DNA from 2 places in the Amycolatopsis camponoti genome. Region 2 is predicted to be linked to the other one. Evidence: riboswitches for the same ligand, from Rfam matches in the RefSeq annotation. Region 2 holds a riboswitch; the other holds the start of a gene.

Region 1 (4,970 bases), 100 kb from region 2:
GTTCGCGTGCTGCTCGCGCAGCACTTCCTGGTCGGCGCGGTTCTTCTCGGCGAGCGCGATCGAGCGGTCCGGGTCGAGCAGGTCGGACACCACGCCGACGACCCGTGACGCGTCGAGGACGTGCACTGTCGCGTTGTCGTAGGCGGGCGCGATCTTGACCGCGGTGTGCTGGCGGGACGTCGTGGCGCCGCCGATCAGCAGCGGCAGCTTCAGCCCGCGCCGCTGCATCTCGGTCGCGACCGCCACCATCTCGTCCAGCGACGGCGTGATCAGCCCGGACAGCCCGACGGCGTCGGCGCCCTCGGTGACCGCCGTGTCGAGGATCTTGGCGGCCGGCACCATCACCCCGAGGTCGATCACCTCGTAGTTGTTGCAGCCGAGCACGACCCCGACGATGTTCTTGCCGATGTCGTGGACGTCGCCCTTCACCGTGGCGAGCACGATCTTGCCCTGGCCGCCCGACGACTCCAGCCGGCCTTCCTGGCGCGCCTTCTCCTTCTCCTCCTCCATGAAGGGTTCGAGGTAGGCGACGGACCGCTTCATCACGCGGGCGCTCTTGACCACCTGCGGCAGGAACATCTTGCCGGAGCCGAACAGGTCGCCGACGATCTTCATGCCGTCCATCAGCGGGCCCTCGATCACCTCGAGGGGCCGGGCCAGCTGCTGCCGCGCCTCTTCGGTGTCCTCGACGATGTAGTCGACGATGCCGTGCACCAGCGCGTGCGACAGCCGTTCGCCGACCGTGCCTTCGCGCCAGGAGAGGTCGACGACGCGCTTGGTGCCGCTGCCCTTGACGTTCTCGGCGAAGCTGACCAGCCGGTCGGTGGCGTCTTCACGGCGGTCGAAGAGCACGTCCTCGACCAGCTCGAGGAGATCGGCCGGGATGTCCTGGTAGACCGCGAGCTGGCCGGCGTTGACGATGCCCATGTCGAGGCCGACCTGCACGGCGTGGAAGAGGAACGCCGAGTGCATGGCCTCGCGCACGACGTCGTTGCCGCGGAAGGAGAACGAGAGGTTCGAGATGCCGCCGCTGGTCCGGGCGCCGGGACAGCGCTCCTTGATCCGCGGCAGCGCTTCGAGGAACGCCTTCGCGTAGCCGTTGTGCTCGGAGATGCCGGTGGCCACGGCGAGGACGTTCGGGTCGAAGATGATGTCCTCGCCCGCGAACCCCGCCTGCTGCGTCAGCAGGTCGTAGGCGCGGCCGCAGATCTCCACCTTGCGGTCGGCGGTGTCGGCCTGGCCCTGCTCGTCGAAGGCCATCACGACGACGCCGGCGCCGTAGTTGCGGATGATGCGGGCCTGGGCGAGGAACGGCTCCTCGCCCTCCTTGAGGCTGATCGAGTTGACGACGCCCTTGCCCTGCAGGCAGCGCAGGCCGGCTTCGAGCACGGTCCACTTGGAGCTGTCGACCATCACCGGGATCCGGGCCACCTCGGGCTCGGTGGCGATGAGGTTGAGGAACGTCGTCATCGCCTCCTCGGACTCGAGCAGGTCGGCGTCCATGTTGACGTCGAGCAGGTTGGCCCCGCCGCGGACCTGCTCCAGCGCGACGTCGACGGCGCCTTGGTGATCGCCGGACTCGATGAGCCGGCGGAAACGCTTGGAGCCGGTGACGTTGGTGCGCTCGCCGATCATCACGAACCCGGTGTCGGCGCCGATGCCGAACGGCTCGAGCCCGCTGAAGCGGGTGTGCGTGCGCGGCTCGGGCACCTCGCGGGGCTTGACGCCCTTGGCCGCGGCGGCGATCTTCGCGATGTGCGCCGGGCTGGTGCCGCAGCAGCCGCCGACCAGGTTGACCAGGCCTTCGCGGGCGAACCCGCCGATCAGCCCGGCGGTCTCGTCCGGCGTCTGGTCGTAGCCGCCGAACGCGTTCGGCAGTCCGGCGTTCGGGTGACAGGCGACGTAGGTGCCCGCGATCCGCGACAGCTCCTCGACGTGCGGGCGCATCTCCTCGGCGCCCAGCGAGCAGTTGACCCCGACGACCAGCGGCTTCGCGTGCTCGATCGAGCTCCAGAACGCCTCGACGGTCTGGCCCGAGAGCGTCCGCCCGCTCAGGTCGACGATGGTGACCGAGATCCACAACGGCAGGTGGGGCGCGACGTCGCGGGCCGCGGCGATGGCCGCCTTGCAGTTGAGCGTGTCGAAGATCGTCTCGATCATGAGCAGGTCGACGCCGCCTTCGGCGAGCCCGCGGATCTGCTCCGCGTACGCGGACTTGACCTGCTCGAACGTCACGGCGCGGTACGCCGGGTCGTCGACCTTGGGCGAGAGGCTGAGGGTGACGTTCAGCGGGCCGATCGACCCGGCGACGAACTTGCCGCCCAGCTCGTCGGCGGCCTGGCGGGCGAGCTGCGCGCCGCGGACGTTCATCTCGTGGACGTGGTCCTGCAGCCCGTAGTCGGCCTGGCCGATGCTGGTGGCGGTGAAGGTGTTCGTCGTGGTGATGTCCGCGCCGGCCGCGAGGTACTGGCGGTGGACGTCGAGGATGACGTCCGGGCGGGTCAGGTTCAGCAGGTCGGGGTCGCCGGTGACGTCGTGCGTGTGGTCGCCGAAGCGGTCGCCGCGGTAGTCGGCCGGGGTCAGCCCGGCCCCCTGCAGCATGGTTCCCCACGCGCCGTCGAGCACCGCCACCCGCTGTCCGAGCAGCTCGCGCAGGCGCGCGGTGGCCTCGGACTCGCTGGGGGTTTCTCGCGGGGTGATCGGGTTCACCGGCAGCCTCCCTCATCCGGGAGGCGCCCTTGTTCGGTGGATCCCGGTCGAGCGTGGCGGACCCGGCGGTCCGTTGCAGCGCCTCTCGACCTGTGGTCCACGGTACTGGAAACGGGCATTCGCACGCCAACCCGCCCCGCCGGTGCGTCCACTGACTGGGACACCGTGAGTCCACAATGGATTACCAGGTCCACCCTGCCTCCGCCTCGTGTCGCCTCGGGCCCACCTTGACGCGTCCCGGGCCGGGCCGCTGCTCCCCGCCTGCGCAACCGGGGTCGCCTCGATCATCGTTCGATCGCGCCGCGACGTTACTCTCCGCGTCCACGTTGCCACTTTTCGCACTCGCGGCCGACCTTGAAAACTGAAACACGTTCTAATACGCTCCTCGCGTGGACTACGGAATCGTGCTGTTCACCAGCGACCGAGGCATCACCCCGGCTTCCGCGGCGCGCGCCGCGGAGGCCGCCGGGTTCGCCACCTTCTACGTGCCCGAGCACACCCACATCCCGGTCAAGCGCGAGTCACCGCACCCGCGCACGGGCGACGCGTCGCTGCCCGACGACCGCTACAGCCGCACGCTCGACCCGTGGGTGGCGCTGGCGACGGCGGCCGCGGTGACGACGCGGATCCGGCTGTCCACAGCGGTGGCCCTGCCGGTGGAGAGCGACCCGATCACGCTCGCCAAGACCATCGCGAGCCTCGACCACCTCTCCGGCGGCCGCGTGACGCTCGGGGCGGGCTTCGGCTGGAACGTCGACGAGCTGACCGACCACGGCGTCCCGGGCAACCGCCGCCGCACCGCGCTGCGCGAGTACCTCGAAGCGATGAGCGCGCTGTGGACCTCCGAAGAAGCCTCCTACGACGGGGAGTTCGTCTCGTTCGGCCCGAGCTGGGCGTGGCCCAAGCCGATCCAGGCGCACATCCCGGTGCTGCTCGGCGCGGGCCCGACGGAGAAGACGTTCCGCTGGATCGCCCGCCACGCGGACGGCTGGATCACGACCCCGGCCGACTCCGACCTCGACGGGCACGTGGCTCTGCTGAAGGAGATCTGGCTCGCCGAGGGCCGCTCGGGGGCGCCGCGGATCTGCGCGCTCGGGGAACGGCCCGACCGGGATCGCCTGGCGCACCTGGATTCCCTCGGGGTCACCGAGACGATCTTCGGGTTGCCGGACCGCGAGCCGGACGAGGTCGAGGCCTGGATCGGCCGGCTGGCCGGCAAGCTCGGCCTGGCGGTCTCCCCCGCCGTCTGAGGATCCCGCTCAGAACCAGTGCAGGCAGTGGGGCGGCCGCTCGGCGCGGAAGAGCGCGTCGGCGGCGGCCGCCGCGGCCGGGTGGTGCGCCCGGACGTGCCCGGCCCGCACCAGCGTGCTCGGAGCCGTCCCGCCGAGGTACACCGAACCCAGGTCGCTCACGTCCAGGGACAGGTCGGGCTCCCGGTCCGTCGGGACGCACTCGGCCTCGCCGCCCCGCACGGTCAGCAGATGACGCGCCCGCTCGCCGAGGAACGGGTCGTCGACGTCCAGGACGAGCTCGCCGTCGGCCGCCCAGCCGCGCGTGGTCAGCGCCCGCGGGACGTCGAGCAGCCGTACCCAGAGCCAGTCCGTCTCGTCGCTCGCCCGCGCGGCGCGGACGTCGGCGAGCTGCCACCGCAGCGGGTGCTCGGGCGGGCACTGCCGGAAGACCACCTCCGTGGCCAGGTCGTGGCCGAGCAGGAACCGGGCCAGGGCCGTGGCGACCGCGTCGTCGCTCGCGATCGTCTCGTCGACTGTCAAGGTGCCGGTGCCTTCGAGCAGGTACGTGGCGTAGCCGTCCGGGACGCCGCCGGCATCGCGGTGGACGGCGACGTACCGCGGCGCCGGGGCGACCGGCGGCCGCCCCGCACCGCGCTCCCACCAGTGGTGCGGCCGCGACAGCGCACCCGGGCGGACCCGGCGGTAGCGGTCGTAGACGTCCTCCAGGATCCCGCCGCATTCGGCCCGCCGCAGCACCTCGATCGAGCCGGGCACCGGGGCGGCCTCGGCCCGCGGGACGGCGAAGGCGGCCTGATGACGCGGCACCGTCAGCCGGTGCGTGGTGGTCGCCGGCCCGTAGCCGAACCTGCGGTAGATCACGGCCTCGCTGCACAGCAGCACGGAGAGGAACTCCCCGCGCGCCCGCACGTCGGCGAGGTGGCGCCGCATCATCGCGGTGAGCACGCCCTGCCGCCGGTGCGACGGCAACACGCCGACGGCGGTCACGCCGGCGGCCGGCGCGGGGACCGC
Region 2 (4,970 bases):
GCTCGGCCGGGGAGGCCTTCACGGCGTCAGGGAAGCGTCAAGGGCATGACACGATCGTGTATGCAGCTGTGTACACGGGCTGGGCGATGTGCTAACACTAACGGGGTCCTTCGGCTCTCCCTCCCCCTCGGAGCCGGAGGACCCTTTTCATTCCCGTCCCGGGTGTCTCGCCGGCAAGCGGACTTTGCTCTGCGCTTACCTTCGTGGTGGTGAAAGGCCGAACGGCCCGGCACGGCGAGCATTGCTGCTGCGCCGTGCCGGGCCGTTCGCGAGTACTCGATCAGTACCAGTGCGCACGCCCACCGATCCGGCGGCCGGTGCCGCCCAGGATGGCCAGTGCCACACCGGCCACCGCGAGAATGATGCCGATGGTGTAAAGCACCGGGATACCGACGATAAACCCGATGATGAGGAGAATTACACCGAGAACGATCACTTTGACACACACTCCTTCGCATGGGACCCATCCGCCGTACGGGCCGGACGGATGCGCTGTCACGGGGAGGATGGCCACTTTCGCGGTGCGGCAAACTGCGTCAAATGGAGCAATCTCGAATCAGTACCGGTAGTGATCGAGCTTGTACGGACCCTCGACGTCGACTCCGATGTACTCGGCCTGCGCCTTCGAGAGCTTGGTGAGCTTCACGCCGAGGGCGTCGAGGTGCAGCCGGGCCACCTTCTCGTCGAGGTGCTTCGGCAGCCGGTGGACGTCGGTGGCGTACTCGCCGGGCTTGGCGAACAGCTCGATCTGCGCGATGGCCTGGTTGGTGAACGAGTTCGACATCACGAACGACGGGTGGCCGGTCGCGTTGCCGAGGTTCATCAGGCGGCCTTCGGAGAGCACGAGGATCGCGTGGCCGTCCGGGAACGTCCACTCGTGCACCTGCGGCTTGATCTCCTTCTTGACGATGCCCGGGAGCTTCGCCAGGCCGGCCATGTCGATCTCGTTGTCGAAGTGCCCGACGTTCGCGACGATCGCGTTGTGCTTCATCCGGCTCATCTGCTCCGCCGAGATGATGCCGAAGTTGCCGGTGGTGGTGATGAAGATGTCGGCCGTCGCGACGACGTCGTCCAGCTCCACCACGTCGAGGCCGTCCATCGCCGCCTGCAGCGCGCAGATCGGGTCGATCTCGGTGACCGAGACCCGGGCGCCCTGGCCGCGCAGTGCCTCGACCGCGCCCTTGCCGACGTCGCCGTAGCCGCAGACGAGGACGCGCTTGCCGCCGATCATCACGTCGGTGGCCCGGTTCAGGCCGTCCACAAGGGAGTGCCGGATGCCGTACTTGTTGTCGAACTTGGACTTCGTGACGGAGTCGTTGACGTTCATCGCGGGGAAGAGCAGCTCGCCGTCCTTGGCGAGCTTGTAGAGCCGCTTGACGCCGTTGGTCGTCTCCTCGGTGACGCCGCGGATCTCCTTGGCCATGCGGGTGAAGCGGTCGCCGTCGGCGGCCAGGCTCGCGCGCAGGGTCTCCAGGACGATCCGGTACTCCTCGGGGTCCTCTTCGGACGGTTGCGGCACCGCGCCCGCCGCTTCGAACTCGACTCCCTTGTGGACGAGCAGGGTGGCGTCGCCGCCGTCGTCGAGGATCATGTTCGGCGCCTGGCCGCCCGAGAACGCGAACAGCCGGTCGGTGCACCACCAGTACTCTTCGAGCGTCTCGCCCTTCCAGGCGAACACGGGAGTGCCGGACGGCGCGTCGACCGTGCCGTCCGGCCCGACGACGACCGCGGCGGCGGCCTCGTCCTGGGTGGAGAAGATGTTGCAGGACACCCAGCGGACCTCGGCGCCGAGCGCGACCAGCGTCTCGATCAGCACGGCGGTCTGGACGGTCATGTGCAGCGACCCGGCGACCCGGGCGCCCTTCAGCGGCTGCGAGGCGGCGTACTCCTCGCGGATCGCCATCAGGCCGGGCATCTCGTGCTCGGCGAGCCGCAGCTGGGTGCGGCCGGCCTCGGCCAGTGCGAGGTCGGCGACGGCGAAGTCGAGGCCGTTTCGGGTCTGCAGTTTGTCACTCATGCTTGCGCGCACTCCGGAGTTCGTTTGCGGAACGCTCGGGAGGCGGCACGGGACAGTCCACGCGCACGACGACGGCGGGACACCGAAAAGCACCTCCCTCGCGGGAGGCGCCCTTGGAGTCGTGGTCCGGGCCGAGCGTGGCGGAAAGAGTTCCGTCGCAGCGCCTCTCGGCCCACGACCAGGATGGCAAAGCCGCCGGGAAGCTGTCAAGCGAGCCGGCGGGCCATGAGAACGTCGTCGAGGTCCTCGCCGCCGACGTGGAATTCCCCGCGCAGCACGCCTTCGACGACGAACCCGGCGCTCTCGTAGAGCCGCCGGGCGGCGGTGTTGTGACCCAGGACGCGCAGCGTCACCTTGCGCGCGCCGCGCCGGCGCGCCTCGGCCACGGCGGCGTCGACGAGCCGCCGGGCGATGCCGAGCCGCCGCCGGTCCGGGTCGACGGCGAGCCCGCCGATCACCCGGACGTGAGCGTGGGCGGGAATGGGGAACCCCGCGTCGAGACGGACGTAGCCGGCGACCATGCCGTCGTGCTCGGCGACGAGGACGTCTTCGGGGTGGGTGCTTTCGTCGAAGAACGGGGTGCCGGCCGGCGGCGGGGGAGCGGGGGACACCGCCGTCGTCCAGGTGCGCTCGTCGAGCTTCGCCAGCACGGCTTCGTCACCGGCGCGGGCCGTCCGGACGGTGCTCACCCGAGCTCCTTCCAGGCCTGCTCGACGATCCCGGCGAGCTCTTGGGGGTCGTGGTTGCCTTCGGTGCCCAGGCTCCGCACCGCGACGGTCAAGCCGGGGCCGGTGCGCTGGCAGTTCAGGACGAAGGACTGGTCCGGGTCCGGGGTCGCGCCGGGCGCGGCCGGGGCGTTGTGCACCAGGCATTGCACGGCGCCGACGCTGACCAGCTCGGTGCCCGGCTTGGCCACGCCGAGGGCCTGGACGTCTTCGTACGGCGCGAACAGCTGCGGCGAGGGCGCGCGGACGGCGACCAGCTGGAAGGACCGCAGCAGCCGCTCGTCCTGGTAGTCCTGGACCACCGCTCCGGCGCCGCCGTAGGCCGCCGAGACCCGGGACGTCGTCTCTTGGTCGGTCTTGTCGATGCGGTCGATCGTCGCCTTGCCGCGCACGGAGTCGACCTTCGCGATCGCGTCCTGGGCGCGGCTGAGCCCGCCCAGGTTCGCCGGTGCGGCCAGTGCCTGCCCGCTCGGCCCGCCGAGCAGGCTCAGCGCCAGCCACGGCACGCCGACCAGGATCGCGCCCACGAGCACGCCGATCAGGCCGGCGACGACCGGCCGCCTGAGCGGCGGACGGGGTGCCGGGTGTGGCGGCCCGGACGGGGGTCCGGCCGGGAAGTCCTGCGAGTAGCCCTCGGTCACCCGGGAATCGTGGCGCAGTCCGGTGCCTCCCGGGAAGGCAATTTCGCGGCCGGTTCGTCAGAGCAGGTGCGCGCGCCGCCAAATGCCCTCGGACCGGCCGCCGATCAGCCCCGCCTCGCGGAGGAACGGCACGATCTTCTCCGCCATCCACCGGCGCGTCTCGTGGAAGTGCGGGTTGGCGAGCGCCGCGGCCCGGCCTTCGCGCGCGTCGATCCCGACGCTGCGGTACACCCGCGGGTCGACCATGGCATCGACGACGCCGAACGCGACCAGCGCGGTCCGCAGCCGGTGCCGCTGCAGCGCCGCCTTCGACAGTTTCGGCGTCTCCCGCAGCACTTCCTCCTTGGCGAACCGGACGTGCCGGGCCTCCTCGACGACGTGGATGCGGTTGACCGAGCGGATCAGTGGCTGGATGCCGTCGTCGTCCATCATCGAGCGCTGCAGCCGGTCGGTGGTCTCCTCGGCGACGAGCACGCTGGCGAACATCGACGGCCCGGCGGCGGTCGCGCCGAACACCTTCGCGGCGCGGTGCACGACCTTCGGGACGCCGTAGCGCGGCACGCCGAGCCGGTCGGCGGTGCGGGCGAACATCACCGAGTGGCGGGTCTCGTCGCCGATCTCGGTCATGGCGTACTGCGCGTGCTCGGTGCGCGCGTCGAGGTCGAAGACGTACCGGGCGAGCAGCTGCATCAGGACGATCTCGAACCAGAGGCCGACGCTCATGATGCTGGCGATCTCGTGCTTGGACAGCTCGATCCGCTGCTCCGGCGTCAGCCGCGCCCACAGGTCGGTGCCGTAGAGGGAGACGCGCTCCAGCGGCATGTACGCCTTGCCCTCGGCCAGCGGGGCGGTCCAGTCGATGTCGACGTACGGGTCGTAGGAGTTCTTCGCGGAGCTTTTGAGCAGGCGAGCCGCGGTGACGTCCCGGTCCTGGGCCTCGACGCCCATGGTGGCCTCCGGAAGTAGGGGGTACATGCTGTACTAGCTACTTCGGGAGCGTACACGCCCTCGCGGGCGCTGAGTAGGCTTCCGTCGTGACCAAGGTCGACGGACGGGCGACGCGGTGGGCGGGCCAGCAGGAACGGCGCCGCGCCGAGTTCGTCGACGCGGCCCTCGAAGCGATCGCCGAGCACGGCCCGGACGTCTCGACCGAGCAGATCGCCGAGCGCGCCGGCGTGGCCAGGACGCGGCTGTACAAGCACTTCGACGGCGCGTCCGACCTCCAGCGGGCGATCGCCGAGCGCGCGGCCGAGCTGGTGACGGCCGAGCTGGAGCCGCTCTGGCACCCGTCGGGCTCGCCGAACGAGATGATCTCGACGGTGATCGCGACGCACCTGCGCTGGCTGACCGAGCACGTCCCCCTGCACCGGTACCTGACGCGCGCGGCGCCGGGACCGGTGGACGTCCGCGGCACGATCGCCCGCCACCTCAGCCGGCTGCTCACCGGCTACCTGACGGCGTTCGGCCTGGACCCGGCCCCGGGGGACACGATCGCGTTCGGCCTGGTCGGCTACGTCGAGTCGGCGACGACCCGCTGGCTCGACCACCCGGGCACGCTGAGCCTGGAGCAGCTGACCGGCCAGCTGA

Evidence for each region. A riboswitch is a leader RNA that binds a small molecule or an ion and turns the genes downstream of it on or off. The one in region 2 is predicted to bind S-adenosylhomocysteine.
Region 1: linked by a shared signal. The riboswitch ahead of metH (methionine synthase) and the one ahead of ahcY (adenosylhomocysteinase) in region 2 are both predicted to bind S-adenosylhomocysteine.

Annotation. Positions count from the first base shown of each region.
Region 1 is NZ_CABVGP010000004.1:239,318-244,287, reverse strand. It holds gene metH (methionine synthase) at 1-2,709, opposite strand, end outside; S-adenosyl-L-homocysteine riboswitch at 2,724-2,802, opposite strand; gene AA23TX_RS48110 (TIGR03619 family F420-dependent LLM class oxidoreductase) at 3,099-3,959, shown strand; gene AA23TX_RS48105 (GNAT family N-acetyltransferase) at 3,969-4,970, opposite strand, start outside.
Region 2 is NZ_CABVGP010000004.1:139,097-144,066, forward strand. It holds gene AA23TX_RS47665 (hypothetical protein) at 281-436, opposite strand; gene ahcY (adenosylhomocysteinase) at 557-2,017, opposite strand; S-adenosyl-L-homocysteine riboswitch at 2,116-2,192, opposite strand; gene AA23TX_RS47675 (GNAT family N-acetyltransferase) at 2,224-2,706, opposite strand; gene AA23TX_RS47680 (hypothetical protein) at 2,703-3,383, opposite strand; gene AA23TX_RS47685 (AurF N-oxygenase family protein) at 3,441-4,331, opposite strand; gene AA23TX_RS47690 (TetR/AcrR family transcriptional regulator) at 4,418-4,970, shown strand, end outside.